Regions from separate parts of the Streptomyces parvus genome, predicted to be linked through region 4. Evidence: riboswitches for the same ligand, from Rfam matches in the RefSeq annotation. Region 4 holds a riboswitch; each other region holds the start of a gene.

Region 1 (7,307 bases), 5.4 Mb from region 4:
GATGCGGTGACCGGCTATCTGCGCGGCGAGAGCGACGAGCTCCGGCTGACCGTCGACCTGGCCCCGGTGCTGGAGAACCTCGCCGATCTCGCCCGCGTCTACTTCGGCGACCTGGTGGCCAGTGTCCAGGGCCGCGACCGGCCGGACTTCGAACGGTTCACCGCCGACCTGGCCTCGGGCCTCGACGACCTCAAGGAGGGCCGGGCCCCCGAACTGCCCAGACTGCCGCTCACCGAGGACCAGGCCGACCGCGCGGCCGACGCCCTCCTCACGGCCGTACCGGAGCGGCAGCGGACGGCGCTGCGCCCCGAGATCGAAGTGGCGCTGGGCGAGGGGGACGTGTCGACCGCGCTCGCCGTCACCGCGGCCGCCGCGCTCTCCGGCGGCTCCCGCACCGCGGCCGCGGACCTCCGTACCACCCTCCAGGACGGTACGTGGGATCTCACCGGCACCCTGACCGCCGCCGGGGCGGACCTCACCGCCCTCGAAGAGGCGCGCGAGACCATCAGGCTCCTGACCGTGCTCCAGGTCCTCGCCCTCACCCTCGCGCTGTCCGCTCTCGTGACCCTATGGTTCACCGGCCCCACCACCTCGGCCCGCAGGCTGATGCGGCTCGGCCAGGCGCTCGCCTGCGCGGGCGTCCTGACCGGCGCGGTCGTGCTCCTGGCCCGGCTGATCACCGGCGGGCGCCTGTTCGCCACACCGCCCTCGTGGGCCCCGAGCGTCACCTCGCTCGTCGACGACCTCCAGCACAACGCCGTGAACCAGGCGGCGACCACCGGTCTCGGTGCCGCGCTCGCGGCCCTCGTCGGCGGCGTACTCCTCACGGGCGCGGGCTGGGTGCTGCTGGTGCGCCCCGACCGGATGCCGACCCCGACCCCGACGGCCGTGCGGACGGCGGCGGCGGGCGTGGCCTGTGCCGCACTGGTCGGCGTCCTGGTCGTGCCACCCGTGTTCGGCCCGTCCGCACCCCGCCAGTGCCTGGGCAGCAGCCGGCTGTGCGACCTGCGCTACGACGAAGCCGCCTACCTCACCTCGCACAACGCCATGTCCACCACCGCCGACCGGTTCATCGGCCCGCTGCAGGACCCCGACATCACCACCCAGCTCAACACGGGGGTCCGGGCCCTCCAGCTCGACACGTACCGCTGGGAGAGCCCCCAGGACATCGCCGCACGGCTCGACTCACCCGAGTTCACCCCCGAGCAGCGGCGCCTGATCACCGGCGCCATCGACAAGGCCAATCCGCCGCGCGAGGGCCTGTGGCTCTGCCACGGAGTCTGCCGCGCCGGGGCTATCGAACTGGTCCCGGCCCTGGAGGACATCGGCGCCTGGCTGCGCGCCCACCCCAGCGAGATCGTGACCCTCATCGTCCAGGACGACATCAGCCCCGAGGACACCGAGAAGGCGTTCGACGCGGCCGGCCTGGACGACCTCCTGCACACGCCCGACGGGGACCCGGACGCCCCGTGGCCCACTCTGGGGGAGATGATCGACAGCGGCCGCAGGCTGGTGGTGTTCGCAGAGAAGGCCGACGGCCCGGCCCCCTGGTACCGCAACTTCTACCGGTACGGAATGGAGACCCCGTTCGCCTTCCGTAGCCCTTCCGAGATGACCTGCGCCCCCTACCGGGGCGGCACGGGAAAGCAGCTCTTCCTGCTCAACCACTTCATCACCAACGCCGGCGGCAGCCGCCTGGACGCCGGTCGTGTCAATGCCCGCGACTGGGTCCTGGAGCGGATCCGGGCCTGCGAGGCGGAGCGCGGCAGCCCGGTCACCTTCATCGCCGTCGACTACACGACGATCGGCGACGCGCTCGGAGCGGTGAACGAGCTGAACTCCCGCCGCACCCAGGGCGACTGACGGCACGATGCCCGCCCGACGGCACGTCCGGCAGCCGACGCGGCCGTGCCCCGAACCCCGGGAGAGCCGGAGGGGAGCGTGAGAGGCTACTTCCCCAGGGGCTCCCCACCGTGCGGACGGAGCCGGACGACCGCCGACAGATCGGGAACCCAGCGCCCATGAGACCTCCGAGCGACCCGGCACCGCAGGGTGCACCCGCCGCCGCACCGACCCCCGGCGACGGATCCCCACAGCGGGGCCGGGGCCGTCTGCTGGCCGTGAGCGACCTGCACGCCGCGGTGAGCGACAACCGGCCGATCGTCGAGTCCCTGCATCCGGCGTCCGACGCGGACTGGCTGATCGTCGCGGGTGATGTGGCGGAGCGGCCCGAGGACATCAGGTGGGCGCTCGGGCTCCTCGCGGAACGCTTCGCCCACGTGATCTGGACCCCCGGCAACCACGAGCTGTGGACCGTCTCCAAGGACCCGGTCCAACTGCGCGGCCAGGCCCGCTACGACCACCTCGTCGAGCTGTGCCGGGAGCTCGGAGTGACGACCCCGGAGGACCCCTTCCCGCTCTGGCCGGGTCCCGACGGGCCGGTGGCGATCGCGCCGCTCTTCCTCCTGTACGACTACACCTTCCGCGCCCCGGGAACGCACACGAAGGAGGAGTCGCTCGCCGTCGCGCACCAGAGCGGCATCGTCTGCAACGACGAGTACCTCCTGCACCCCGACCCCTATCCGACCCGGGAGGACTGGTGCCGTGCCCGGGTCGCCGAGACGGGCCGCCGGCTCGCGGAGCACGACCCGCAGATACCCCTCGTCCTCGCCGGACACTGGCCGCTCGTCCGCGAACCCACGTCGGTGATGTGGTACCCGGAGTTCGCCCAGTGGTGCGGCACCGAACTGACCGCCGACTGGCACCGCCGCTTCAACGTCGCCGCCGTCGTCTACGGCCACCTCCACATCCCCCGTACGACCTGGTACGACGGCGTGCGCTTCGAGGAGGTCTCCATCGGCTACCCCAGGGAGTGGCGCGAGCGGGGCCACCCGCGCGGCCTGCTGCGGCAGATCCTCCCGTACGGGGGTGAGCCCGCCCCACCGGAACAGACCGGGGCAGGACCCTCCGCACAGCCGCGCACCCCCGGAGGCCCCTCGTGATCGAGCTGCTGCTGCCCGCCGACGTCTCCTCGGCCGCCACCCGCGCGGAGACCGTCCCGGACGGAGCCCTCTTCCCGGAGGAGGAGGCGCTGATCGCCAAGAGCGTGGCCAAACGCAGGAACGATTTCGCGACGGCCCGTGCCTGCGCCCGGCGCGCCATGGCCGGACTCGGCCTGCCACCCGTGGCCGTACTCCGCGGCCACCGTGGGAGACCTCTGTGGCCCGAAGGAATCGTCGGCACGCTCACCCACTGCGCCGGCTACCGGGCGGCCGCGCTGGCCCGTGCGACGGACGTGCTGTCGCTGGGCATCGACGCCGAGCCGCACGCCCCACTCCCCACCGGCGTAAGGGAGTTGGTGACCCTGCCCGCCGAGCGCGAGCGGATCGGTCCGCCCGCGCCGGAGGTCCCGGGCGAAATCCACTGGGACCGCATCCTGTTCAGCGCCAAGGAGAGCGTATTCAAGACCTGGTACCCGGTCACCGGTGTCGAACTCGACTTCGTCCAGGCGGATCTGACGTTCCATCGCACCAACGGTCCGGGAAGCGGCCATGGGTCCCGGGGTCCCACCGCCGCCGAGGGCACTTTCGCCGCCCGGCTGCTGCTCACCGATCCGGCCCTGCCGACGACGCTGCACGGGCGGTGGCGGGTCGAGGACGACATCGTCACCACGGCGGTGCTGGTCCGGCCCGACTGGCGGATGAACAAAGGAATGTGACGGCCGGTCGGCCGTGAGAAGCGGTGGGCTGTGGTGCCCGTCCGGCCGGTGAGCGCCGGGCCGTGGGGGTCAGCCGGCCGGGGGAGCGGTGAGCGGGCGTCCGAGCCCCACGTTCCACCGGCCGGAGCGCCCGCTGAGTTCGGTCAGCGTCAGCGGGGCGACGTCCAGCCGCCAGAACGCCTCCGTGGGCAGACGCAGGCCGTGGACGACCGCCGCCCGGACGACGGCGGTCTCGGCCACCGCCAGGAAGCTCGCGCCCGGCGCGTCCGGTCCGCCGAGGGAGTCCAGCCACGCGCCGGTCCTGGTCACCAGGGCGCCCAGCGACTCGCCGCCGTGCGGAGCCGCCGACGGGTCGCCGAGCCAGGCCGCCACCGCCGCGGGTTCGGCGGCGGCCACCTCGTCGAGGCGGCGGCCGGCCCAGTCCGCCAGGTCCCAGCCGCCCAGGGCCGGTTCGGCCCGCGCCGTCAGTCCGAGGGCCTCGGCGGTTTCGCGGCACCGGCCGGAGGGGCCGCTGAGGACGAGCCCGGTCTCCGGCACCGTACCGGCGGCGGCCCGCGCACTCTCCCGGCCGGACCGGTCCAGGGGGGAGTCGCCGTCGAAGCGCGCCTCCCGCAGCGCCGCGTTCATCGCCGGTGAGACCAACACCACCCGTACTGTCATGTCCCTGCTTCCCATTCCGTACCCGGGGCCCCACAGCCTTGTCGCCCCAAGGCGTCCGCCCTCCGTGACGCCGCACATTCGACCATGGCGGCGCCTGCGCACAGGCGGTAGGGTCGCGTCGACCATGACGAGGGTGGGACGGAAGTCCGGTGAGAATCCGGCACGGTCGCGCCACTGTGAACCCGCCTCCGGGCGGGAAGTCAGACCCGGCACCTTCGTCTGAGCGCCACGACAGGGACGCGTGTTCCCACAGGAGGTTCTGCCATGGCACACTCCGCCGTTTCCGCGACGGAGACATCCGAGATCACTCCGATCTCGGCGAAGGCCCTTGCCCCGTGGGCGGTCTTCTTCGGCATTCTCATGCTCGTCCTGCTGTACTTCGTCGGCGCCGAACAGGGCGCCACCGCACTCATCTCGGGCGAAGGCGTCCACGAGTGGGTTCACGACGGCCGCCATCTGCTGGGCTTCCCCTGCCACTGAGACACCTGAGGAACCAGGGCCCCGCCCGGGACATCACCCCCCGGGGGAGTCAGCGGACGCGGCCGGCAGCGGCAAGCAAGAGAAATCAGGAAACCATCGTGAACCCCATATCTGTCAGAGCCCTGCTCGTGCGCGGCATGCTCGCGGGTCTGATCGCGGGCGCGCTCGCGCTCGTCGTCGCCTACTTCCTCGGCGAGTCCCAGGTGGACGCGGCCATCGCCCTCGAAGAGGCCCACAGTCATGACCACGGCGGCGGCGAGGAGTTGGTCAGCCGCACCATGCAGGCCACCGGCGGACTCGCCACCGGCGTCCTGGTATTCGGCGTCGCGGTGGGCGGGATCGCCGCCCTCGTGTTCTGCTACGCCCTGGGCCGCATCGGCGACTTCGGCCCCCGGGCCACGGCGGCGCTGATCGCGGGCGCCGCCCTGCTCACGGTCTACGTCGTACCGTTCCTCAAGTACCCGGCGAACCCGCCCGCCGTCGGCAACCCGGACACGATCGGCGAGCGCACCACACTGTTCTTCCTGATGGTCGCTCTCAGCGTGCTGCTGGCCGTCGCCGCCGTCATCATCGGCAAGCGGCTCGCACCCCGCCTGGGCAACTGGAACGCGAGCATCGCGGCCGTCGCCGGTTTCGTCCTGCTGATCGGTCTCGCCCACGCCTTCCTCCCCTCCTTCGACGAGGTGGGCAAGGACTTCCCGGCGACCCTGCTGTGGGAGTTCCGGCTCGCGACGCTGGCGGTCCAGGCGACGCTGTGGAGCACCTTCGGCATCGTCTTCGGCTATCTCACCGAGCGGCTTCTCAATCCCGCCGTCCGTGCGGCGGTGCCGCGTACCGCGAGTGCGGTGAACTGAGCCGTACGGACGCGCGCACACTGACCTGGACGACAGAACCCGCCGGGAGAGTCCGGCGGGTTCTGTCGTGTGCGGGCGGGTCCGGAGGGGGGTAGCGACGCTTTTGAGCGTCGCTACGATCGCGGGGGTAGCGTTGCTATCGATCTGGTGTTAGCGTTGATAACATCGGGTTTCACGGAACCGCCGCGACCCCAGTCGCCAGGAGCATTGCCATGACCGAACAGTCCGCAGCCGCATCGGCATCCGCGCCTCGCCGGGTGGCCGTGGTCACCGGAGGGTCGCGGGGCATCGGCCGCGAGAGCGCCGAACGGCTCGCCGCCGACGGCTTCGCGGTCGTCGTGAACTACGCGGGCAACCGGACCGAGGCCGAAGCCGCCGTCGCCGCGATCACCGCCGCGGGCGGCGAGGCCGTCGCCCAGCAGGCGGACGTGGCCGACGAGGTGGCGGTCGCCGCTCTCTTCGATGCTGCCGAGGAAGCGTTCGGCGGGATCGACGTGGTGGTGCACGCGGCGGGGGTCATGGCGCTCGCCCCGCTGGCCGAGCTCGAACTCGACACGCTCGACCGGATGCACCGCACCAACATCCGGGGCACGTTCGTCGTCGACCAGCAGGCGGCGCGGCGGGTGCGCGCGGGCGGCGCGATCATCAACTTCTCCAGTTCGGTGCTGTCGCTGGCCCTCCCCGGCTACACCGCGTACGCCGCGACCAAGGGTGCCGTCGAGGCCATGACCCTGATCCTCGCCCGGGAGCTGCGCGGCCGGGACATCACGGTCAACGCCGTGGCTCCGGGGCCGACCGCCACCGCTCTCTTCCTGGACGGCAAGGACGAGGAGACCGTCGCACGGATGGCCGCCCAGCCGCCGCTGGAACGGCTGGGGACCCCGCAGGACATAGCCGAAGTGGTCTCCTTCCTCGCCGGCCCGGCCCGCTGGGTCAACGGGCAGGTGCTGCGGGCCAACGGCGGCATCGTCTGAGGGTCGCCGTGCCGCTTGATAGCGTCCGTCCGGTGAGCACGAGTACCCGGACACGCATCCTGGAAGTGGCCGCCACCCTGGTCAGGGAATCGCCCGACGGCGACATCTCCACGCGCGCCGTGTGCGAGGCCGCCAAGGTGGGCCCACCGGCCCTCTACCGCCACTTCGGCGACAAGGAAGGACTGCTGTCGGCCGTCGTCGACCACGGCTTCGAGGAATACCTGGCGACGAAGAGGGAGCGCGGCGAGACGACGGACGCCGTGGAGGACCTGCGCCGGGGATGGGACAGCCACATCGCCTTCGCCCTCGACAACCGCAATCTCTACCGGCTGATGAACTCGCCGGCGATGCGCACCCCGCCCGCCGCGGCGCTGGAGTCCCACCGGATCCTCACCGGAGACCTCGAACGGGCCGCCGCCCAGGGCCGCATACGCGTCGCGCCCGAGCTGGCCGCCCAGATGATCATGTCGGCCAACGTGGGGGTGGCCCTGATGCTGGTCTCCCGTCCGGCGACGTTCGACGACATCGGGGTGTCCCACCGGGTGCGGGACGCGCTGTACGCGACGGTGCTCACACCGGAACCACCGCGGGAACCGTCGGCGAGCGTACCGGCGGACGCCG
Region 2 (7,307 bases), 990 kb from region 4:
CAAGGCGACCGGGAAGGCGACCACGGCCGGGACGAGCGCCGGGACGGCCGGCGCGGGAACGACAGGAGCTGCGGGCATGGCAGGATCAGGCAGCGGTACGGGCAGGCACCGCGACACGGACGCCTCCGCCACGGCGCGCCCGATGGCGGGCGCCGGTGCGGGCACGTCGCGGGCAGCCGACATGAGCGGCAAGGACGAGATGATCCGCTCCGAGGAGCAGCTGCACGTCGGCAAGGAGGAGTACGAGAGCGGCAAGGCGCGGCTGCACAAGTACGTGGTGACCGAGGAGGTCACCCGGACCGTGCCGGTCTCGCACGAAGAGGTGCGGGTGGTCCGCGAACCGCTCCAGCCCGGCGAGAAGACCACCGGGACCACGGACTTCGGCGAGCAGGACGTGGAGGTCACCCTGCACGCGGAACGCGCCACCGTACGCAAGGAGGCCGTGCCGGTGGAGCGGGTCCGGCTGGAGACCAACCGGGTCACCGAGCAGAAGGAAGTCTCCGCCGAGATCCGCAAGGAGAAGATCGACTACGCGGACGGCAAGGACATGGGCACCGGCAAGGACGCCGGTGGCGAGTTCGGCCGGGGGCGACGCCGCTGACCCGCACGACCTCAGGTGGCCGGAAGGCCGCTCCCACGTCCTCGGCCGCCGGGCGGGCTCGTTCAACGGGCCCGCCCGGCGGGCTGTCCTGCGTCGCCAGCGGTCAGCGGCGCGGCAGGAACCGTACCGAGGGGCGGCCGTCGGGACCGTCCGGGGTGACGACCGCCCGCACGCCGTAGACGTCCGCGATGCGTTCCTCGGTGATGACCTCGGCGGGGGTGCCTCCGGCGACGACGCGGCCGGCCTTCATCACGGTGATCCGGTCGCAGAACATCGCGGCCAGGTTGAGGTCGTGCAGCGCGACGACGCTGGTGACGGGGAGGCCGGCGACCAGGGCGAGCAGGTCCAGCTGGTGCTGGATGTCGAGATGGTTCGTCGGCTCGTCCAGCAGGAGTTCGCGGGGCTGCTGGGCCAGGGCGCGGGCGATCTGGACGCGTTGGCGTTCGCCGCCGGACAGGGTGTGCCAGGACTGCCCGGCGCGGTCCGTGAGCCCGGTGCGCCGCAGCGCGTCGGCGACGGCGTCCTCGTCGGTTCGGTCCGGGGCGGACCAGGCGCGCCGGTGCGGGATGCGGCCGAGGCGTACGACGTCCAGGACGCTGAGGTCGGCCTGGGTGACCGCGTGCTGGTCGACGACGGCGATCCGGCGGGCGACGGTGCGGCGGCCGAGACCGGCGAGGGGGTCGCCGTCCAGGGTGACGACGCCGGCGTCCGGGGCGAGGAGACCCGCGAGGATCCGCAGCAGGGTGGATTTTCCGGAGCCGTTGGGGCCGAGGAGCCCGACGGTGGAGCCGGGCGGCGGGGCGATGGCGACGCCGTCGAGGATGAGCCGGCCGCCCGCCTCGCGGCCGACACGGTCGGCGCGCAGGCCGGTGGAAACGCTCATGACGTGCTCCGGGTGCGGTACAGGACGAGGACGAAGGCGGGGACGCCGATCAGCGCGGTGACGACGCCGACCGGTACTTCCTGCGGGTCGAGGACGGTCCGGGCGAGGGTGTCGACCCAGACCAGGAAGACCGCCCCGGCGAGCGCGGTGACCGGGAGGAGCCGCCGGTGACCGGAGCCGGTGAGGGCGCGGGCGGCGTGCGGCAGGACCAGACCGACGAAGCCGATCGCCCCGGCGGCGCTGACCAGGGCGGCGGTCAGCAGGGCGGTGGTGCACAGCAGCACGATCCGGGTGCGGGCGACGTTCACGCCGAGCGCGGCGGCGGCGTCCTGCCCGAAGGCGAAGGCGTCGAGCGTACGGGCGTGGGCCAGGCAGATCACCAGGCAGACGGCGAGGACGGCGGAGCACAGGGCGACCTCGCTCCAGCCGACGCCGCTGAGCGAGCCGAGGAGCCAGAACAGCACCCCGCGGGTCTGCTCGGCGTCGGCGGAGGTCATCACGACGAAGGAGGTGAGGGCGGAGAAGAGCTGCATCGCGGCGACGCCGGAGAGGACGACGCGGTCGGTGGAGCCGCCGAGGGTGTGGCTGAGCAGCAGCACCAGGGCGAAGGAGAGGAGCGCCCCGACGAACGCCCCGGCCGACAGCGACACCGCTCCCCCGCCGACCCCGAGGACGACCACCATGACCGCCCCGGTGGAGGCGCCGGAGGAGACGCCGAGGACGAAGGGGTCGGCGAGCGGGTTGCGCAGCAGCGACTGCATCACCGTGCCGCACACCGCGAGCCCCGCGCCGCACACGGCGGCGAGGAGCGTACGCGGCATGCGGAGGTTCCAGATGATGCCGTCGCGGATCGGGCTGAGATCACTCGTGCCGAGCCCGAGGTGGGCGGCGACGGTGGACCAGACGTCGGGGACGGAGATCCGGGCGGGCCCGATGGTCACGGCGACCGCGACGGAGGCAACGAGGAGGAGCAGACCGCCGCCCCGGAGCAGCACGGTGAGCGGCGCCCCGGCCCGGGCCCGGCGAGCGGCGGCAGGCGGCGCGTCGGCCACCTTCGCGGCCGTACGGCTGTCCGTGCTCACCCTCACTCCGCGAGCCCGAAGTCGCGCAGTCCGGCCGCGACGCGCTCCAGCCCCTCCACGGTCCGGATGGTCGGGTTCATGGCCTGGCCGCTGAGGAGCACGTAGCGGCGGTTCCTGACGGCGTCCATCGTCTTCGTGACCGGGTTGGACTCCAGGAACTCGATCTTCTTCTCGGCGCTCTCGGCCGTCTGCGTCGTGCGGCTGAGGTCGCCGATGACCAGGACGTCGGGGTTGCGGTCGGCGACGGTCTCCCAGCTGATCTGGGGCCATTCGTCGCGGGTGTCGTCGAAGACGTTCCTCGCTCCGAGTTCCTCGGTGATGACGCCGGGGGCCCCGCAGCATCCCGCGAGGTAGGGGGCTTTGGAGTCGGAGAACCAGTAGAGGAGCGAGGTGCCGGAGGCGTCGACGCCGTCGGTCGCCCTGTCCACCCGGGCCCGGAGCTTCTTCACCAGGGCGTCGCCGCGTTCGGGGACGCCGAACACCTGGGCCAGTTCGCGTACTTCGGTGTAGACGCTGTCCATCGTCAGGGGTGCGGTGCGGGCTCCGTCACCGCTGCCGCTGTTGTCCTTGCCGACGCAGTCGGCGGGCGAGATGTAGGTCGGGACGCCGAGCTTCTCGAACTGTTCGCGCGGGGCGACGCCGCCCTTGGCGAGGGTCGAGGCGAAGGAGGCGGAGAGGAAGTCGGGCTCCATGTCCAGGACCTTCTCCGAGGAGGGCCGGTTCACCGATATCCGCTCGACGCCCGCGTTGGCCTTCTCCAGGCCCTTCATCACCGGGTCGCTCCAGGTGGCGGTGGCGGCGATCCGGTCGGCCAGGCCGAGCGAGAGGAGGATCTCGGTGGAACCCTGGTCGACGGAGACGGCCTGCCGGGGCGGGGCCTTCACCGTGACGGTGCGCCCGCAGTTCTTCAGGGTGAGCGGGAAGCCCCCGGCCTTCTTCCCGTCGGCGGCCCCGGTGCCCCCGCCCCCGCCGCAGGCGGTCAGCAGGAGGAGTCCGGCCGCGAGGAGAGCGGCGGTACGTATCGGGGCGGGGGTGGCCGTGGACAGCACGAAGGACCTCTGTGTCTCTGGGCCCAGCCGCGGAGCCCGTCGTACGGTTCCCGTGCCCCGGTGCGGGCGCGGGCGCCAGCAGGTCTTCGGACTCGGGTTCGTCCGGGCGGGACGCCTTCCCGGAGCACGCGTGTGCTCCAGTGGCCGTGGCCCCGCCCGTCCCCCTCACCGCTGCGCGTCAGTTCCGGATTCGCACCGGATTCCCTGACCCCGTCGCTGGGGTTCGACTGGCCCCGGCAAGCTATCACGTGTCTTCCCGCGGTTCGGGCGCGGTGCGGCGGGTCGTGGTCCGCGGGGCCGGTGCGGCGCGGGGTCTGCCCGCCGTACCGGCCGCGCGGGTTCCTCCGGGGCGGGCCGGGACGCCCTACGGGGCTTGGAGGGCGATGACCGCGTTCTGGCCGCCGAAGCCGAAGGAGTGGCTGACGGCACGTCGTACGGGGACCTCGCGTGGGGTCTTGGTGACGCAGTCGATGGCGAACCCGGGCTCGGGGGCGTCCAGGTTCGCGATCGGCGGGATCACCCCGTGCTGGAGCGTGAGGATCGTCAGGCCCGCCTCGATGGCGCCGGCCGCCCCCATGCAGTGGCCCAGTACGCCTTTCGGGGCGGTGACGGGCGGCCGGTGCGGGTAGGCCCGGCCGATGAGGGCGGCTTCGGTCGCGTCGCCCCGCGGGGTCGACGTGCCGTGCGCGTTGACGTGTTCGACGTCCTCGGCCCGCCAGCCCGCGTCGCGCAGCGCGGCGTCGACGGCCGCCCGCGCGACCTCCCCGGAGGGGTGCGGGCTGGTGGGGTGGTAAGCGTCGGTGGTGGCCCCGGTGCCCGCGATCAGCGCTCGGGGAAAGGCGCCGCGGGCGCGGGCTTCCTCGGCCCGTTCCAGGACCATGACGGCCGCGCCCTCGCCCATGACGATTCCGGCCCTGTCGGCGGCGAAGGGACGGCACAGGCGGGCGGGGTCGCCGTCCCGCGGTGCTGCTGCGCCGGAGCGGGCGAAGCCGGTCATGGCGACGGGGAAGACGATCGACTCGGTGGCCCCGGCGATGGCGATGTCGCACTGTCCCAGCGTCAGCATGTCCCGGGCCACCGAGAGTGCGGTCACCCCGGACGAGCAGGCCGTGCACGGGGCCAGGCTCGGCCCGGTGGCCTTCATCGCGATGGCGATCTCGGCCGCGGGCATGTTCGGGATGGTCAGCAGGATGCCCGACGGCGAGGTGGCCTCGGGGCCGCGTCGTTCCAGGGCGACGGCCTGTTCGGTGAGTCCCGCGGATCCTCCGCTGCTGGTGCCGACCACGACGGCGACCCGGGTCCCGTCCCAGTGCGCCGGGTCCAGCCCGGCGTCGGCGACCGCCTCCCGGGCGGCCAGGAGGGCGAACTTGACGTAGCGGCCCATCCGGAACGCGGACCGGCCGCCGACCGCGTCGTCGAGGTCGATGCCGGAGACCGTACAGGCGAAGTCGACGGCGCAGCCCTGCAGTTCGGGGACGGTGCGGGCGGGTGAGACGCCGGCGCGGACTCCGTCCCAGGTGGTGTCGGTGGTGTGGCCGACCGGGGTGATCATCCCCAGTCCCGTCACGGCGATGGCGGGTCGCTTCATCGGGTGTTGCTCACCGGCACGGCCGCCTCGGCCGCCGCGCTGCCGACGGCGTCGTCGATGTACGCGGAGATGTCGGCCAGCGTGGCGTCCTTGTAGAGCTTCTCGGAGTCGGCGTCGACGCCCAGGGTCTCCTTGATGATGACGGCGAACTCGGCGACCGCGAGGGAGTCCATCTCCAGGCTGTCCATGGTGGACTCCGGCAGGACCTCCTGGGCGGGCACCTTGAACGTCCCGGTCAGGACCTCGGTGATCTTGGGGTGAATGGCCTTCATGGTGATTCCTCTCATCGGGTTCGTCGAGATCGTCCGAGCGGTGGGGGAAACGGTGTTGCCCACCGCACGGAATAACTGGAAGACAATCTTCCGGTTACGCCTTCCGGTGAACCGATTCGTCTACGCTCACCTGCGGCTTCTCGAACCATCGGGAGATCACCGATGCGGTTCCCCAGTACGCCAGGAGGACCCCACGGGTGCCGAGCGCCGCGACCTTCTCGCGCAGCGGGCGCCTCCGGCTGCCGCAGACGGGCCGCCGGAACTCCGCCGCGCGGCCCCGGATTCCCGCCCCGCGGCTCCGGTGCCAGGCCCCCTCGGGGTCGTCGTAGACGTCCGCGTACCGGGGCCCGGCGATCGGCCAGTCCGACATCAGGCGCTCGGGCAGGGCGAAGCTCGCCACCAGGGCGGGGGTGTGTTCGGCCACGACGGCGGTCGCCTCCTCCACCGCGTCGGACAGAAGGGCGACCTGATCGGCGGTCAGCCGTCCGGAGGCGATCAGGTCACCGCTGTTGCGGGCGATCCACCGGAGCGCGAAGAGCCGGCGAAGCTCGGTCAGCCGTTCGCGCGCCTCTCCCCCGGGCAGGGTGGCGACGGCCTCGGCGTACGCTTCGTCCGCCTGCCGGTAGGCGTATGCCTCGACACCGCGCAGCGCCGCCGACGACGCGGCGTTCCAGCGGCCGAGCGGATCGCCGGGCGGGGCGGCGCTCATCCGCATCCGGGCGCGGGCGAACCAGAGGTCCTCGACGGCCGCGAACAGCCGGCCGAGAAAGGCGGGGTCGCCCAGGTCGCCGGGGCCGTCGTCGTCGGCCGTGTCCCGGTCGGTGGCGCTGAAGAGCATCTCGGCGGCGGCCTTGGCGTGGACGGCGAGGTTGTCGCCCTCGGCGGTGATCGCACCCTCGATGCCGGTGACCAGCTCGGTCATTCCGTTGTTCTCCAACAACCCCTGGGCTCCGCACCGTTCGCGGCATTCGACGATGACGTCGCGGGCCTGCCAGGTGATCCATCCCTTGGCGACGGCCACCAGGCGTTCCGCCTCGTCCCGGTCGGTCTCGGAGGCCGACTCCCAGCCGTCCAGGGCCCTGCGGTGCAGCAGGCTCATCGCGTAGACGGTGGCCATCGCTCCGGCCAGCGGGCCGTGGTGGGTGCGGTGCGCGTACACCGGGATCCGCCGGGCGGCACGCGACCCGGAGATCATCCGGTGGCCGGCGTAGCGGACGGCGATGGCCAGGGTGACCCGCGCGGAGCCGACCGCGCAGGCGCTCATGGAGAGCTTGCCGGGGGTGACCCGGCCGATGGAGGTGAGGAACCGCCTTCTGCGGTTGGGGACTTCGCTGTGGAACCGGCCGTCGTCCCCGATCCGCCCCTGCTGTCCGGCGAGCAGCGCCGCGCGCGGGACGAAGCAGCGGTCGAAGGAGGTCAGGCAGTGGTCGACCGGGGAGCCCATCCGGGCGGGCAGCCGCCGCACCCGGACACCGGGCAGGGCGCGGTGGGCGTCGGTGAGCGGGGCGAGGAAAAGGAAGACCCCGTGGTCGGTGCCGTCGGCGAGCAACCGGGCCGCCACGACACCGGACTTGGGACCCCCGGCCGGGCTGGTGTTGGGCATGAACTTCTGCGCCCCGGCGTGCGGGGTGTGCAGGACGAAGCCGTCGCGTTCGCGGTCGTACGTCGCGGTCGTCTCGATGGCCGCCGCGTCGTTGCCGTGCGCCACCTCCGTACAGAGGAAGGTGCCCACGCGCCGCAGGGCGAGGAAGTCCGACACGTCGCGCCGGGTGTCCGCGTCGTGGTCGAGGAGGCTGCCGAGGAAGAGGTTGTAGTGGATGCCCGCCACGGTG
Region 3 (7,307 bases), 4.6 Mb from region 4:
CTCCATGGGCGCGAAGGCCGGCGTGCGGGCCAGCCAGGTCAGCCCCTCCGCCCCCTGGGGTCTCGACCGCAGCAGGTCCAGCAGGACTTCGGCGCCCGACTGGCCCGAGCCGACGACGGTGATGTGGCGGGCGGCCAGCAGCCGGTCCCGCTGGGCGAGATAGTCCGCCGAGTGCAGGACGACGGAGGCCGGGTCGCGGACCAGCTCCCGCAGCGGTTCGGGGACATGGGGTGCCGTGCCGACGCCGAGGGCGAGGTTGCAGGCATGGGTCAGCCCGCTCGTGGACGTCTCCCCGTCGGGGCCGAGCCGGGTGAACTCCACGGCGAACGCGCCTTGCCCGGGGTCCCAGGCGATCGTGTCGACGCGGTGTCCGAAACGGGTGGAGGGCAGTTCGGTGCTCACCCAGCGCAGATAGTCGTCGAACTCCGAGCGGTGGATGTGGAACCGCTCGGCGAAGTAGAACGGGAAGAGCCTGCGACGGATCTTGATGTAATTCAGGTACGACCAGGGGCTGGTGGGCTCCACGAGGCTCACCAGGTCCGCCAGGAAAGGCACTTGCAGGGTCGCGCCCTCGATGAGCAGCCCGGGGTGCCAGTGGAACGCGGCGCGCTGCTCGTGAAAGGCGGTGCGCAGCCCGGGAACGCCGTCGGCCAGTGCGGCGAGCGAGAGGTTGAAGGGCCCTGCCCCCACCCCCAGCAGATCGAGGGGCGGCGTGCGCGGTCCGGGTGTCATCGGGTTCCTCCGGCGGGGGTCGCGGGTGCGGCGCGGGCCGGCCCCGGGCGAGTCGTGCGCATCGTCGACGTCATGGCGACAGCCTTTCCGTCTCGGGAGCCTCGGTATCTTCGGCCGCCGGGGCTTCGCTCGCTCCACGGTCCGCGGCCGGTCGGCTCGTGGCACGGTCCGCCGCCGCCGTGACGAGGTCGAGCAGCGGGAGCAGGTCGGCCGTCGCGGCGTTCGGGTGCAGCAGGGTGGCCTTCAGCCAGAGGCGGCCGCGGCCGTCGCCGTCCTCCGCCACCGCACGGCCGAGGACGGCCCGCCCCTCGGCGAGCAGGGTGCGGCGGACCGCGGCCACCACGGCGTCGCCCTCCTCGTCGGGCAGCACGTCCGCCACGGCGGGGCGGAACAGCACGGTGCTGATCCCGATCCCCCCGGGGCGCAGGCGGAGCCGGGGGTGCGCGTCGACGGCCCGGCCGAACTCGTGCGCCGTCCGCACACAGTGCTCGACCAGTTCCGCGAGTCCCCGGCGACCGAGCGCCCGGAAGGTGACCGCCATCTTCAGGGCGTCGGGGCGACGGGTGGTGCGGATCGAGCGGCCCAGCAGATCCGGGAGCCCGGCCTCGGTGTCGTCGTCGGCGTTCAGGTAGTCGGCGCGCAGGGACAGCGGGGCGAGCATCGCGGCGTCGGCGACCGCCAGCACACCGGCGGCGACCGGCTGCCAGCCGAGTTTGTGCAGGTCGAACGTGACGGTGGCGGCGTGCTCCAGGCCCGCGAGCTGGGGAGCCAGGCGCTCACTGAACAGCAGCGGACCGCCGTACGCGGCATCGACGTGGAGCTGGGCGGTGTGCCGTTCGGCGAGGCGAGCGATCTCCGGGAGCGGGTCGATGCGCCCCTCGTCGGTGGTCCCGGCGGTCGCGACGACCAGGAGCGGCGATCCGGCGAGGCCGGTCAGGGCGCGGTCGAGGGCGTCCGGGTCGATCCGGCCCTCGTGGCAGGCGACCACCGTGGGGGCGGGCAGGCCGAGCATCCAGGCGGCGCGGTGGACGCTGTGGTGGGCGTTGGCACCGGTGACCACCCGCAGCGGGCCGCCTGCCGCCCGTTCCCGGGCGAGGAGCAGGGCGACCAGGTTGGATTCGGTGCCGCCACTGGTGATGAGCGCATCGGGGGCGGGTGCCGTCGGGTGGACGAGCCGGGCCAGGGCGGCCGTGGTCAGGTCCTCGATCACCCCGGCGGCGGGCGCCTGGTCCCAGGAGTCCATGGAGGGGTTGAGGGCCGCCCCCGCCAGCTCTGCCGCGACGGCCACGGCGAGCGGCGGGCAGTGCAGATGGGCGACGCAGGCGGGGTCGGCCGGGTCCGCCGCCCCTTCCGCGACCGCGCGCACGACGTCCCCTAGCGCGGCCTCGGGGCCGACGCCCTCCTCCGGCAGGACCGGGGAGCAGAGGGCGCGGGTGCTCCGCGCCACGGCGTCGGGCCCTCCTGCGGGCAGCGGCCCGCCCCGGGTCCGGGCGGCGTCCCCCAAGACGTTTAGGACGAGGGTGCTGAGGGCCCGCAGGTGCTCCGGCCCGTGCGCACCGCCCGCGACGAGCCCTCCCCGTACGCCTTGAGCGCCGGGACTCGACGGCGTGCCGGCGCTCGCGCCCAGCCCCCCGCGTTCCACGGGGGGTTCACCGGGGGTCGGGAGCGGAGCAGGCGGCATGGCGAGGACCTTCGGTCGTGGTACGGACAGGTCTACCGGAGCGGGGGCCGCGCGGGGCGACTTCGGGAGCGGGACGATCCCCTCACCGGGGCTCGCCGGTTAGGCTAACCTAACTTATGGGGTGAACGACGCGCGATCCGCTGCCCGGGGCAGGCTACTTCGCGTACCAGAGGCCCGAGTTGTCGGATTCCGACTCCGCCGCCCGGCGCAGTGCGGACGGGTCGTCGTAGCGCAGGCCGTGCCACCGCCCCGCTGTCCGCCCGACGATGCCTTCCGCCGCCTCGTCCAGGCGTCGGTCGTCCACCTCATGGCATGTCACTTCCCGCACGTACCCCGCCCTTTCGTGATCTTCGGTCCGGAAGCGGCACGCTATCAGCGGGCTCGGACACGCACCGGTGCGGACGGGTTCGGCCCGGTGCGGGAGCGGCGGCGGCCGCTCCCGCACCGGGCCCGGTTCACGCCGCTCAGGATGGCAGCTCCGCACGGACCTTCCGCGCGGCGGCGACCAGGTTCTCCAGGGAGGCCCGGGTCTCGGGCCAGCCACGGGTCTTCAGGCCGCAGTCGGGGTTCACCCACAGCCGTTTCGCCGGGATGGCCTCAAGCCCCTTGCGCAGCAGGGCCGCTGCCTCCTCGGTGCTGGGGATGCGAGGGGAGTGGATGTCGTAGACGCCGGGTCCGGCCTCGCGCGGGTAGCCGTGGGCGGCCAGTTCGCGGGCGACCTGCATGTGGGAGCGGGCGGCTTCCAGGCTGACGACGTCGGCGTCGAGGTCGTCGATGGCCTGCACGATGTCGCCGAACTCGGCGTAGCACATGTGGGTGTGGATCTGGGTCTCCGGCCGCACACCGGCGGTGGCCAGCCGGAAGGACTCCGTCGCCCACTCCAGGTAAGCGGCGTGGTCGGCGGCGCGCAGCGGGAGCGTCTCGCGCAGCGCCGGCTCGTCGACCTGGATCACCGACGTGCCGTTCGCCTCCAGGTCGTCGACCTCGTCCCGCAGGGCGAGGGCCACCTGGCGGGCGGTCTCGCCGAGCGGCTGGTCGTCGCGGACGAAGGACCAGGCGAGCATGGTGACCGGCCCGGTGAGCATGCCCTTGACCGGGCGTTCGGTGAGCGACTGCGCATACGCGGTCCAGCGCACCGTCATCGGCCCGGGGCGCGAGATGTCCCCGGCGAGGACCGGCGGGCGGACGTACCGGGTGCCGTAGGACTGGACCCACCCGTGCTGGGTGGCGAGGCAGCCGGTGAGCTGTTCGGCGAAGTACTGCACCATGTCGTTGCGTTCGGGCTCGCCGTGCACGAGGACGTCGAGCCCGGCCTTCTCCTGGAAGGCGAGCACCTCGCGGATCTCGTCCTTGATGCGCTCCTCGTACCCGGCCCGGTCGATCCGTCCCGCCCTCAGGTCCGCCCGTGCGGTGCGCAGTTCGGTGGTCTGCGGGAAGGAGCCGATGGTGGTGGTCGGCAGCAGCGGCAGCCCGAGGTGGGCGCGCTGCGCTGCGGTCCGCTCGGCGTACGGCTGGGATCGGCGGCCGTCCGCGTCGGTGATGGCCGCCGTACGGGCGCGTACGGCCGGGTCGCGGGTGATCGCGGCATCGGTGCGGGAGGCCAGATCGGCCCGGTTGGCGGCGAGTTCGGCCGCGATGGCGTCCGTGCCGGAGGCCAGACCGCGGGCCAGGACGACGATCTCCTCGGTCTTCTGCCGGGCGAAGGAGAGCCAGCGGGCGATCTGCGGGTCGATGTCGCGCTCGGCCTCCGCGTCCAGCGGGACGTGCAGCAGGGAGCAGGAGGCGGAGACCTCGACGTGGTCGGCGAGGCCGAGCAGGGTGCCGAGGGTGGCGAGGGACTTCTCGTAGTCGTTGATCCAGATGTTGCGGCCGTTGACGACGCCTGCGACCAGCCGCTTGCCGGGCAGCCCGCCGGCGGCCACGAGGTCGTCCAGGTTGCCCGCGCCGGTCCCGGTGAAGTCGAGCGCGAGCCCGTCGACGGGGGCCTTGGCCAGGACCGCCAGCGCCTCGCCGAGCCGCCCGAAGTAGGAGGCGACCAGCAGCTTGGGCCGGTCGGTGACTCCGCCGAGCTCGCGGTAGGCGCGGGCGGCGGCGTTCAGCTCGGCGGGGGTGCGGTCCTGGACGAGGGCGGGCTCGTCCAGCTGCACCCACTCGGCGCCCGCCGCACGCAGGTCGGCGAGGACTTCGGCGTACACGGGCAGGAGCCGGTCCAGCAGGGTGAGCGGCTCGAAGCCGGCGGCCACACCGGGGGCCGCCTTGGCGAGCAGGAGGTAGGTGACGGGGCCGACGAGGACCGGACGCGGGGTGTGGCCGAGCGCGAGGGCCTCCTTGAACTCGGCGACCTGCTTGGCGGAGTCGGCGGCGAACACCGTGTCCGGCCCCAACTCGGGTACGAGGTAGTGGTAGTTGGTGTCGAACCACTTCGTCATCTCCAGCGGCGCGACGTCCTGCGTGCCGCGGGCCATGGCGAAGTAGCCGTCGAGGGCGTCGGCGCGGACCGCGTCGCGGTGCCGCTCGGGGACGGCGCCGGCCATGACGCTGGTGTCCAGGACATGGTCGTAGTACGAGAAGTCACCGGTCGGGACTTCGTGGACGCCGGCCTCGGCGAGCTGCTGCCAGGCTGCGCGGCGCAGTTCCGCGGCGGTCTGCCGGAGGGCGTCGGCGCTGACGCGGCCCTTCCAGTAGCCCTCGACGGCCTTCTTCAGTTCACGGTTCCGACCCTGGCGGGGGTAGCCGTACACGGTGGCCCGTGCTGCCGCGGCTGGGGGCTTCGCTGTCACGTGACTCTCCTTCGCGAGCGTGTCTGCGGTGCAGATCCCGGGACGGGACGCGGTCGCGAAGGGATGACGCATCGGGCGGACACCGGGCCACGTCCAACCGTGCCCGTCCACCTGATGGTTCCGCCGACCCGCCCACGAGGTCACCGAGATCTCCGCACGCGAACGGTCGCGTGCGGGCAACGGGCAGGTCTTCGGACTCGCGGGCCCGTCTGCCGGGGCAGACACCTAATGGCCGTCGCTTCCCAGACCCGGCCGGGCCCAGTGCGTATGACGGCGGTCGTTCCCACTCACCGCTGCGGGGCAGTCCCGGATTCCCACCGGGTTCCCTCTTACGACACCCCGCCTGGCGGACAGGGCGAACCAGCTGCACCGGCCAGCCTAGGCGGACGGCCACCGGGCGCACACCGCTGTTCACACTGCGGACGGTGACGTGAGACACGGACGGCCCTTTCCGGCCGTCTCCGGCCCGCATCGCCCGGGGCGGTCCGGTGCACCGGTGTACGCCTCGTACCCGCGGCACCCGTCCCGCGAGCGGCGCGCCGACGCTCATCCAGTTCCCCGACCGTTCGACTGCTGGCCATTCGCTCCCTGACCGTCGGTCAGGTCGCTCGTCTCGACTGTGCGGAGGCAGTGACCCGGATGTAACCGAATGGCGTAGGAGAATGCGGAACCACGGAGCGTCACAAGCCGTTCTTCTTCCCACTACCCGGGCCTGCCGATCCCCGGCAGGCCCGATCGAGGAACGGAAAACGTCATATGAAGAAGACAGTCGGGTGGGCCCAGGACGGCGACGACTGGACGATCACCGTGAACGGCACGCAGTACCGCGCGGTCGAGCGGCCGACGGACGGCCGGGTGGACAATTACCTGGTGCGAGGTGACGACCTGAGCGCCGAGTGCCCGAGCCTCGGTCATGGACTGGGCGTCATCCGGGAACACGAGTCCCGGCGCTGACCCCGGCCGGTCAGCCGAGCGGGCCGCCCACCGAACCGTCCGCGCCTTCCGCCGGGCGGCCCGCCGCCCCCTCGTCGCCCGCCGCCTTCTCGCCGCGCGGCCCCTGCCGCAGCAGATAGGTGTCCATGATCCAGCCGTGCCGTTCGCGGGCCTCCGCGCGCAGGCGGCTGATCTCGTCGGCCACCTCGTCGAGCGGGCCGGAGACCAGGATCTCGTCGGGGGTGCCGATGTACGCGCCCCAGTGGATCCACAGGCCCCGGCCCGTCAGACAGCTGAACGTCTCATGGCCGTCGAGCATCACGACGATGTCGCCGTCGTCCTCGGGGAAGCCCTGGGCCAACCGTCTGCCGGGGGTGATGCGAAGGGGGCGGCCGACCTGGTTCAGGGTGACGCGGTGCCGGGCGGCGAGGGCGGAGACGCTGCTGATGCCGGGGATCACCTCATGGCCGAATTCCACCGTGCCGCGCCCCCGGATGTCGTCGAGGATCGCGAGCGTGCTGTCGTACAGGGCCGGGTCGCCCCACACCAGGAAGGCTCCGCACTGCCCCGGTGCGAGCTCCTCGATGATCAGGCGTTCGCAGATGTCGGCGCGGCGGTGGCGCCAGTCGTGCACGGCGGAGGTGTAGCGCGCGGCATCGTCCTGGGTGCGGTCGCGCCACGGGTCGCCGGCCTCCACCACGCGGTAGGGGCCCGTGAGGTGCTCGTCGAGGAGGTCGCGCCGCAGCCGGGTCAGGGACTCCTTCTCCTTGCCCTTGCCGAGCACGAAGAAGACGTCGGCCCGGCGCATGGCCTTCACCGCGGCGAGGGTCAGATGGTCGGGGTCGCCGGCGCCCATACCGATGACCAGGATGTGCCGGGGTGCATCGCTGGTGCCTGCCATGTCTGCCATGTCGGCCGATCATGCCAGGGGCGAGGCGGGGCGGACTCACCAGGCGGCCCGGACCGGCCCGTCCACGACCCCGCCCCGCCCCGGCGCGTCGCCCCCACCGCGCCCCCGCCCCGCACCGGGGATGATCCACACCGTGATGTGCGTTGTATCCGGTTGTGTCCGGCTCCATGCGGCGAGCCGGGCCCTCTGAGAGAGCTGGAGGCGGCGCTGTGCACGGTGAGTACAAGGTTCCCGGCGGCAAGCTGGTCGTGGTGGACCTGGAGGTGGCGGG
Region 4 (7,307 bases):
CCCGCAGCACGTCCTCCCCCTGGGGCGGCGCCACGACCGACTCCCGCACCGCCCCCCGCAGGGAGACCCGCAGGCCGTCCTCCTCGTCGATGCCGAGCCCGTGGGCGTACGGCAGCACCCCGTACGTCCGCCGCCCGGTCAGCCCGTACAGCATGTCGAGGCCCGGCTCCAGCAGCGAGACGTCCCCCCGGAACTTGTTGACCAGGTAGCCCGCGACCAGCGACTGGTCCTCTGCGCTCAGCAGCGCCGTCGTCCCGAAGAACGAGGCGAAGACCCCGCCGCGGTCGATGTCCCCGACGACCAGCACGGGGAAGCGGGCGGCGCGCGCGATCCCCATGTTCACGATGTCGGTGCGCCGGAGGTTGATCTCGGCGGGGGAGCCGGCCCCCTCGCAGATCACCGCGTCGTACGTCGACCGCAGCTCCTCCAGGCAGGCGGTCACCGTGCCGAGCAGCGCCTCCTGACGGCCTCCGTGGTACCCGCGGGCGCTCATCTCGCCGACCGGCTTCCCCATCAGGACGACCTGGCTGGACCGGTCGCTGCCGGGCTTCAGCAGCACCGGGTTCATCAGGGCCGTCGGCTCCACCCGGGCGGCCTGCGCCTGCATCGCCTGGGCCCGCCCGATCTCCGCACCCTCGCGGGTCACGAAGGAGTTGAGGGACATGTTCTGCGCCTTGAACGGCGCGACCTTCACGCCCCGGCGCACCAGCCAGCGGCAGATGCCCGCCGTGACGACGCTCTTGCCCGCGTCCGAGGTCGTTCCCGCGACCAGCAGCCCGCCGCCCCTCATGCCCGCCCCCGTTCCCGTACCGCACGCGACCGTGCCGTACTGCTCCCCGCTATACCGTTCCCTGCCGTACCGCTCATGCCCGACCCCGCTTCCGCCCCGCGACCGACCGCCGCGCGGCCAGGCGGCCCGCAGCCAACCGGCCCGCCACGCACACCCCCAGGGCCAGCGCGCTCACCCGGCGCGACAACCGCACCGCGCGCTCGATGTCCGCGCCCCGCACGTCCCGCCCGGCCGCCCCGTTCAGCACCGGCCGGTGCTCGACGCGCCCCGCGTACGCGAGCGTGCCGCCCAGCCTTACGCCGAGCGCCCCCGCGAACGCGGCCTCCACGGGTCCCGCGTTCGGACTCGGGTGGCGGTGCGCGTCCGCCCTCCAGGCGCGTACGGCCTCCGCGGGCCGCCCGCCGCCGACCACGGCCAGCGCGGCCGTCAGCCGGGCGCCCGGCCAGCCGGCCACGTCGTCCAGGCGGGCCGAGGCCCAGCCGTAGCGGCGGTGGCGGGGCGACTTGTGGCCGACCATCGCGTCCAGCGTGTTCACCGCCCGGAACCCGACCAGCCCCGGCACTCCGCCGATCGCCCCCCACACCAGCGCACCGACGACGGCGTCCGAGGTGTTCTCGGCGACCGACTCCACGACCGCGCGGGCGATCCCCGGCCCGTCCAGCGCGTGCGGATCGCGCCCGCACAGATGCGGCAGCCGCTCCCGGGCCACCTCCAGGTCCCCGGCGGCCAGCGCGCCCCCGATGGCGCGGGCCTCCCGGCCCAGCGACGTACCGCCGACGACGGACCAGACGGTGGCGGCGGTCAGCGTGACGGCGAGCGCGGGGCGTCCCCCTACGGCGCGGGCGGTCAGCGCGGCGGCCCCCACGGCGCCTCCGGCGCACACCAGGGTGTGCAGCGCGCCCCGGCCGCGGTCGTCGCGCCACAACAGGGACTCGACCCGCGCCGCGGCGCGGCCGAATCCGGCGACGGGGTGGCCCCGGCGGGGATCGCCGAGCAGCGCGTCGGCGATCAGCCCGGCCGTGGCGCCGTACGCGAAGACACGGTCGGCACGCACGGCTCAGCCCGTCGCGGAAAGAGGCGTTCCGACACGGAGGGGGACAGGAAGCGGCGCACGGCGGCCGGGCATGGCGTAGGTCCTCACTCAGGGTCCGCGCCCTGGTTCGACGTGACCGGCGACGAGAGTCTCCTGGCTCCCGGATCCGCAGTTCCCCCGGCCTTCCAGCCCGCGTACCGCGAGCCGTGACGTCCGGTGTGGGGGAGTGCTCCCCGGTGACAGTGGCGGGACCGCGCCGGATTCACACCGGCTTCCTCTGCTGTCGCCGTAAATGGCTCAGGCAGTCCACCACGCCCCGAGAACAGCCGTCAACTCGCTGTTGACCTGCGGGGCTCCACTGTGGGCGGACGCACATCGGGCCGGACACACGAGGGTGTGTCCGGCCCGGGGGAGTGCGGGGTACGGGGTCAGGCGACGATCAGATAGATCCCGTACGAGACCGCCGCCACGCAGAGCCCGAAGCAGGCGTACGCACCGGTGCGGGCCAGCGCGACCGATCCGCCGGAGGCGCTGCCTCCGGCCGTCGCGGACTGCTTGGAGAGGGCGACGATGCCCAGGGTGAAGAGGCCGACCAGCGCGACGGTGACCACGAGGCTGACACCGAAGACGGAGGCGAGAGCTGCCCAGTCGATTTTCATGCGGATCTTTCCTTACACCTTGGCCGGCGGCCGGGCCGGGTCGTCGGGAGCCGAGGCCGGGATGGTGGTGATGAGGTCGGCGGCCGGGACCCCGACGGGCGGCGGCTGGACCGCGGCGATGGCCGTGGTGACGATGCCCTGGGGCTCGTCGCCGTCCGCGTCGTTGACGTTGGTGTGGTCCACGGGCTGGCGGCGCGAGGCCAGCCAGATCGCGAAGGAGCCGCCGACGAGCAGGATCGCGGTGACGGCGATGCCCCACGTGCCCTGCTTGGTCAGGAACTCGGCGGCGGCGCCGACCAGACCCGCCGCCGGCAGCGTCAGACCCCAGGCGACGAACATCCGGGTGGCGGTGGACCAGCGGACCACGCCGCCCTTGCGGCCGAGGCCCGCGCCCATCACGGCGCCGGAGCAGGACTGCGTGGTGGAGAGCGAGAAGCCGAGGTGCGAGGAGGCCAGGATGACGGTCGCCGCACTGGTCTGGGCGGCGAAGCCCTGCGGCGGCCGGAGGTCGGTCAGGCCCTTGCCCATGGTGCGGATGATGCGCCAGCCACCGAGGTAGGTGCCGAGCGCGATGGCGACACCGGCGGAGACGATGACCCACAGCGGCGGGTTGGAACCGGGGGCCAGGACACCGCTGGTGACCAGGGCGAGGGTGATGATGCCCATCGTCTTCTGGGCGTCGTTGGTGCCGTGGGCGAGCGAGACGAGACCGGCGGAGGCGATCTGCCCGGCCCGGTAGCCCTTGGCGGTCGACTTCAGTTGGTTCGGGTCGGTGACGTTCCGGTTGATCCGGTACGTCAGCCGGGTGGCCAGCATCGCGGCGATGCCGGCGACCAGCGGGGCGGCGATCGCGGGGAGCAGCACCTTGGTGACGACGGTGCCGCCGTTGATCGAGGACCAGCCGGCCGACATGACCGCGGCGCCGATCAGACCGCCGAACAGGGCGTGGGAGGAGCTGGAAGGCAGCCCCAGCAGCCAGGTCAGCAGATTCCACAGGATGGCGCCGACGAGCGCCGCGAAGATGACCTCGGTTCTGAGGCCGTCCTCGTTGACAATCCCGCCGGAGATCGTCTTGGCGACCTCCACCGACAGGAACGCGCCGATCAGGTTGAGAACGGCGGACATGGCCACCGCTGTCTTGGGCTTCAGTGCGCCGGTCGAGATGGTGGTCGCCATCGCGTTGGCGGTGTCGTGGAAACCGTTCGTGAAATCGAACACGAGAGCTGTTACGACCACAATCGCAAGCAGCAGCGTGATGTGTTCCATTTACCCAGGCAATCGTTCGACGTCAGTGGCTCGTGGACCGTAGGCAACCTGGGTGAACGGAAGATGAACTGGGCAGGGCGCTACGGTGACCCCAAGCGGAGCCCAGTGCTTCCGCTTGTGTGCGGGTGGGGTTGTCCGAGGCCGGAGGGGCGCGGCGTGGGCTGCCCTTTGCCGCCCGTTGGCGAACATTTTGAACGGCCGTTCGGCACCCTGAAGAGATCCCCGTCACTCCCCGGGTGACGTTCCGGTTGCGCGCCTTCCCCCCTACGCTCGCCCCATGAGCGAGCAGCAGCCGGAATCCGTCCGCCAGGTCTGGCAGGACGTCGTCGACACGGCCCGCCGGAGCGCGGCGGACGGCCTCGTCGTCGGCACCTCCGGCAACGTCTCCGCCCGCGTGGGCGACCTCGTCCTGGTGACGCCCAGCGGGGTGCCCTACGACCGGCTCGGGCCCGGGGACGCGGTCGGCGTCGACCTGGAAGGACGCCAGGTCCTCGGGGACCTGGGGCCGACCAGCGAACTCCCCCTCCACCTGGCGGTCTACCGCTCCACCGACGCCGCCGCCGTGGTCCACACCCACGCCGTGCACGCCACCGCCGTCTCCACCCTCGTCGCCGAGGTCCCGCTCGTGCACTACGCGGCGGCCATCCTCGGCGGCCCCGTCCGCACCGCCGCCTACGCGCGCTACGGCACCCCGGAGCTGGCCGACGCCATGCTGGAGGCCCTCCGGGACCGCACCGGGTGCCTGCTCGCCAACCACGGCACCGTCACCTACGGCGGCACGCTCGACCAGGCCTACGACCGCACCGCCCAACTGGAGTGGCTGTGCCGCCTCTGGCTCACCGCGAGCTCGGTGCCCGGCCGCACCCCGGCCCTGCTCTCCACCGCCCAGCTGGCCGAGGTGACCGAGGCCCTGAAGGGATACGGCCAGCGCGGCTGACCGGGGGCGGGCCGGGGTCCGCCCCCGGACGGCCCCCGCCCGCTGGCAGCCCGGCTCCCGCCCCGCGAGACTGAAGCGGTGCGCCCGGTAACCGCGACGGCAGCGGCCGTCACCTCGATCCTCGGCGTCGGCGCGGCAGCGGTCGCGGCCGGCCGGTACGCCAGCGCCGCCGCCCTCAAGGCGACGCCCCGACGTCCCCTCCCCGCCGACCGCAGACTCACCGTGCACGCCACCGCGGCCGGGCAGGTCACCCTCACCCGTTCCCTCTCGGCGCTCCGGCCCGGCACCTGGGGCCTCGCCGGACCCGGGGTCCACGCGGTCGTCGGCCCCGTCGTCGAAGGGGCCTCCGAAGGCGCCGACACCGTCGTCCGCAGGCTGGAGAGGGTCGGCCAGGGGATCCTCGAACCGGGCGTGAAGGTCCGGCTCACCCCCGCCCTTTACGGCGGCGACCCCGGCTGCGACCTCGGCCTCGACCACCAGGAGGTCGAGATCCCCGGCGAGCTCGGTGCCCTCCCCGCCTGGTACGTCCCCGGCACGCGCGACACCTGGATCATCACCGCGCACGGCCTCGGCACCACCCGGGCCCACCCCATGAACCTCATGGGGTTCCTGCACCAGCAGGGCTTCCCCGTGCTCGACCTCGCCTACCGCGGCGACCCCGGAGCCCCCCGCCCCGCCGACGGCCTCGGCCACTTCGGCGCCTCCGAGTGGCGCGACCTCGACGCGGCCGTCCGCCACGCCCTGCGGTACGGCGCCCGGAACGTGATCGTCCACGGCTGGTCCACCGGCGCCACCATGGCCCTGTACGCCGCCGTCGAATCCCCGCTCCGCGACCGGATCAGCGGCATCGTCCTCGACTCCCCGGTCCTGGACTGGCCGGTCACCCTGCGCGCCCTGGCCGCCGCCCGCGGCGTCCCGGCCGCCCTGCTGCCGCTCGCCGTCCGCGCCGCCCAGGGCCGCACCCAGATGGGCGCCACCCCGGTGCTGAAGACCTCCGTACCGGCCTCCCTGCGTACCCCGACCCTGATCCTGCACGGCCCCGACGACACGATCGCCCCGTGGGGCCCCTCCCGCGAACTCGCCGCCCGCCGCGCGGATCTGGTCAGCCTGCACGCCGTACCGCAGGCTCCGCATGCGTCGATGTGGAACGCCGCCCCGGCCCGCTACGAGGAGACCCTGCGACGCTTCCTCACCCCCCTGATGTGAGCCGATGGGGTGAACTCTCCCCCTTGCCGCCGCGCGCGGGGAACCTTTCACGTACCGGTGAAACGGCTTCCGTTTGGGCTTTCGGGCCGTCAGGGGCAAGACTGCTCCCGTGACGTCCCGTACTCCGCGCGACTCCAGGCTGCGACTTGTCCGCCCGCGACCCCTTGCCACCGCCCGCAAGGCCGTGACCACCCGGCGCACCAGGCCGGCTCCCCGGCCCCCCGAGGGCACCCCGCCCCGCGCGGAACTGGCCCGCCAGGCCAGGGCGGTGCTCGCCGACGCCGTGCGCATCGCCCACTGGGCGGCCGGCACCCCGGGGCCGGGCACCGCCGCCCCGCTCGCGGCCCACGCCCTCGAACGGGCGGCCACCGCCCTGGAGCTCTCCCCGGCGCAGGTCCGTGCCGGCTGGGACCGGGCCCGGCTGGCCGGACTCGTCGAACTCCACGGCGACACCGCCCGCCCCGGCTGGCGGCTGCGCGCCTGGGACCGGGACGACTCCGCCGTGCTGCGCGGCTGGGTCGCGCTCTTCGACGCCTGGTCGCTCGTCCACGCCGCACCCGAGGGCATCGAGGCGGGCGCGGTCGCCGAAGCCGTCGAGGCCGTGCCCCAGGTGCTCTCCCTCCTCCAGCTCTCGGCGGGCCCCGTCACCGTCCCGGCCCTGCTGGACCTCCTCGGCCAGCGCGTCGCCGAACTCCATGAGGAGCGCTGCGAAGTGCCCCTGGGACCCGGCAGAACCGCGTCCGCCGCCCCGGCGGAGACGGCCGCCGACCGGGCCTCCGCCACCGCCGGACCCGCCCCGAGCGCCGACCTCAACGCCCTGCTGCTCGACTGGGCCCTGGAGGGCCTCGCCGCCGTCGGAGCGCTGACCCTCGGCAAAGGGCACGCCACGCTCACCCCGCTCGGCAACTGGGCGGTCTGGGTCAAGCTGGAACAGATCTGCGTCGCCGCCCAGAGCCCGGCCGGAAACATCGAACAGTCCGCCGCCGACATGCTCCTCGGCTGCGCCCGGCTCACCCCGGGGCCGGCCCGCGACGAATACCGCGCCTGGCTCGCCGCCCGCACCGTCGGCAGCGCCGTCGCCGAACTGCTCGCCGTCGCCCGGGGTGAGGACGCGCTGCTGCGCGGACTGGCCTTCGAGGCCCTGCGCGTCGTCGGCGCCCCCGCCGAACCCGAGGTCCGCGCCGTGCTGGCCGAACCCTCGCTGCGCCCCTACGCGCTGCTCTGGCTCGCCGAGTACGAGGGCAACGACCCCGACGACGCCCAGGACGTCCTCAGCCGCGAGGAGGCCACCTGGCTCTGGGTCGACACGGCCGCCGCCGTAGCCGACCACGGCGAGACCGGACTGCTGGTGCGCCACCTCGACTCCGCAGTCCAGGGCACCGTCCCGGCCCTCCTCGACGAGGTCAGGGCCGTCGG

The links. A riboswitch is a leader RNA that binds a small molecule or an ion and turns the genes downstream of it on or off. The one in region 4 is predicted to bind cobalamin.
Region 1: it holds a riboswitch for cobalamin, as region 4 does, so the genes downstream of both, RNL97_RS30770 (CbtB domain-containing protein) here and RNL97_RS06850 (cobalamin biosynthesis protein) in region 4, are expected to answer to the same signal.
Region 2: it holds a riboswitch for cobalamin, as region 4 does, so the genes downstream of both, RNL97_RS02195 (ABC transporter substrate-binding protein) here and RNL97_RS06850 (cobalamin biosynthesis protein) in region 4, are expected to answer to the same signal.
Region 3: it holds a riboswitch for cobalamin, as region 4 does, so the genes downstream of both, metE (5-methyltetrahydropteroyltriglutamate--homocysteine S-methyltransferase) here and RNL97_RS06850 (cobalamin biosynthesis protein) in region 4, are expected to answer to the same signal.

The regions. Positions count from the first base shown of each region.
Region 1 is NZ_CP135079.1:6,637,875-6,645,181, forward strand. It holds gene RNL97_RS30750 (hypothetical protein) at 1-1,863, shown strand, start outside; gene RNL97_RS30755 (metallophosphoesterase family protein) at 2,022-3,002, shown strand; gene RNL97_RS30760 (4'-phosphopantetheinyl transferase family protein) at 2,999-3,718, shown strand; gene RNL97_RS30765 (histidine phosphatase family protein) at 3,788-4,378, opposite strand; adenosylcobalamin (AdoCbl) riboswitch at 4,505-4,598, shown strand; gene RNL97_RS30770 (CbtB domain-containing protein) at 4,643-4,858, shown strand; gene RNL97_RS30775 (CbtA family protein) at 4,957-5,712, shown strand; gene RNL97_RS30780 (SDR family oxidoreductase) at 5,925-6,686, shown strand; gene RNL97_RS30785 (TetR/AcrR family transcriptional regulator) at 6,719-7,307, shown strand, end outside.
Region 2 is NZ_CP135079.1:275,638-282,944, forward strand. It holds gene RNL97_RS02180 (PRC and DUF2382 domain-containing protein) at 1-601, shown strand, start outside; gene RNL97_RS02185 (ABC transporter ATP-binding protein) at 705-1,484, opposite strand; gene RNL97_RS02190 (FecCD family ABC transporter permease) at 1,481-2,566, opposite strand; gene RNL97_RS02195 (ABC transporter substrate-binding protein) at 2,569-3,615, opposite strand; cobalamin riboswitch at 3,676-3,862, opposite strand; gene RNL97_RS02200 (beta-ketoacyl-[acyl-carrier-protein] synthase family protein) at 3,980-5,203, opposite strand; gene RNL97_RS02205 (acyl carrier protein) at 5,200-5,475, opposite strand; gene RNL97_RS02210 (acyl-CoA dehydrogenase family protein) at 5,570-7,307, opposite strand, start outside.
Region 3 is NZ_CP135079.1:5,876,793-5,884,099, reverse strand. It holds gene RNL97_RS27475 (lysine N(6)-hydroxylase/L-ornithine N(5)-oxygenase family protein) at 1-732, opposite strand, end outside; gene RNL97_RS27470 (pyridoxal phosphate-dependent decarboxylase family protein) at 803-2,413, opposite strand; gene RNL97_RS27465 (hypothetical protein) at 2,568-2,717, opposite strand; gene metE (5-methyltetrahydropteroyltriglutamate--homocysteine S-methyltransferase) at 2,878-5,193, opposite strand; cobalamin riboswitch at 5,371-5,560, opposite strand; gene RNL97_RS27455 (hypothetical protein) at 5,950-6,147, shown strand; gene cobF (precorrin-6A synthase (deacetylating)) at 6,158-7,027, opposite strand; gene RNL97_RS27445 (lipoate--protein ligase family protein) at 7,246-7,307, shown strand, end outside.
Region 4 is NZ_CP135079.1:1,269,448-1,276,754, reverse strand. It holds gene RNL97_RS06855 (cobyric acid synthase) at 1-790, opposite strand, end outside; gene RNL97_RS06850 (cobalamin biosynthesis protein) at 864-1,844, opposite strand; cobalamin riboswitch at 1,970-2,101, opposite strand; gene RNL97_RS06845 (hypothetical protein) at 2,252-2,482, opposite strand; gene RNL97_RS06840 (inorganic phosphate transporter) at 2,495-3,748, opposite strand; gene RNL97_RS06835 (class II aldolase/adducin family protein) at 4,026-4,685, shown strand; gene RNL97_RS06830 (alpha/beta hydrolase) at 4,764-5,891, shown strand; gene RNL97_RS06825 (hypothetical protein) at 6,076-7,307, shown strand, end outside.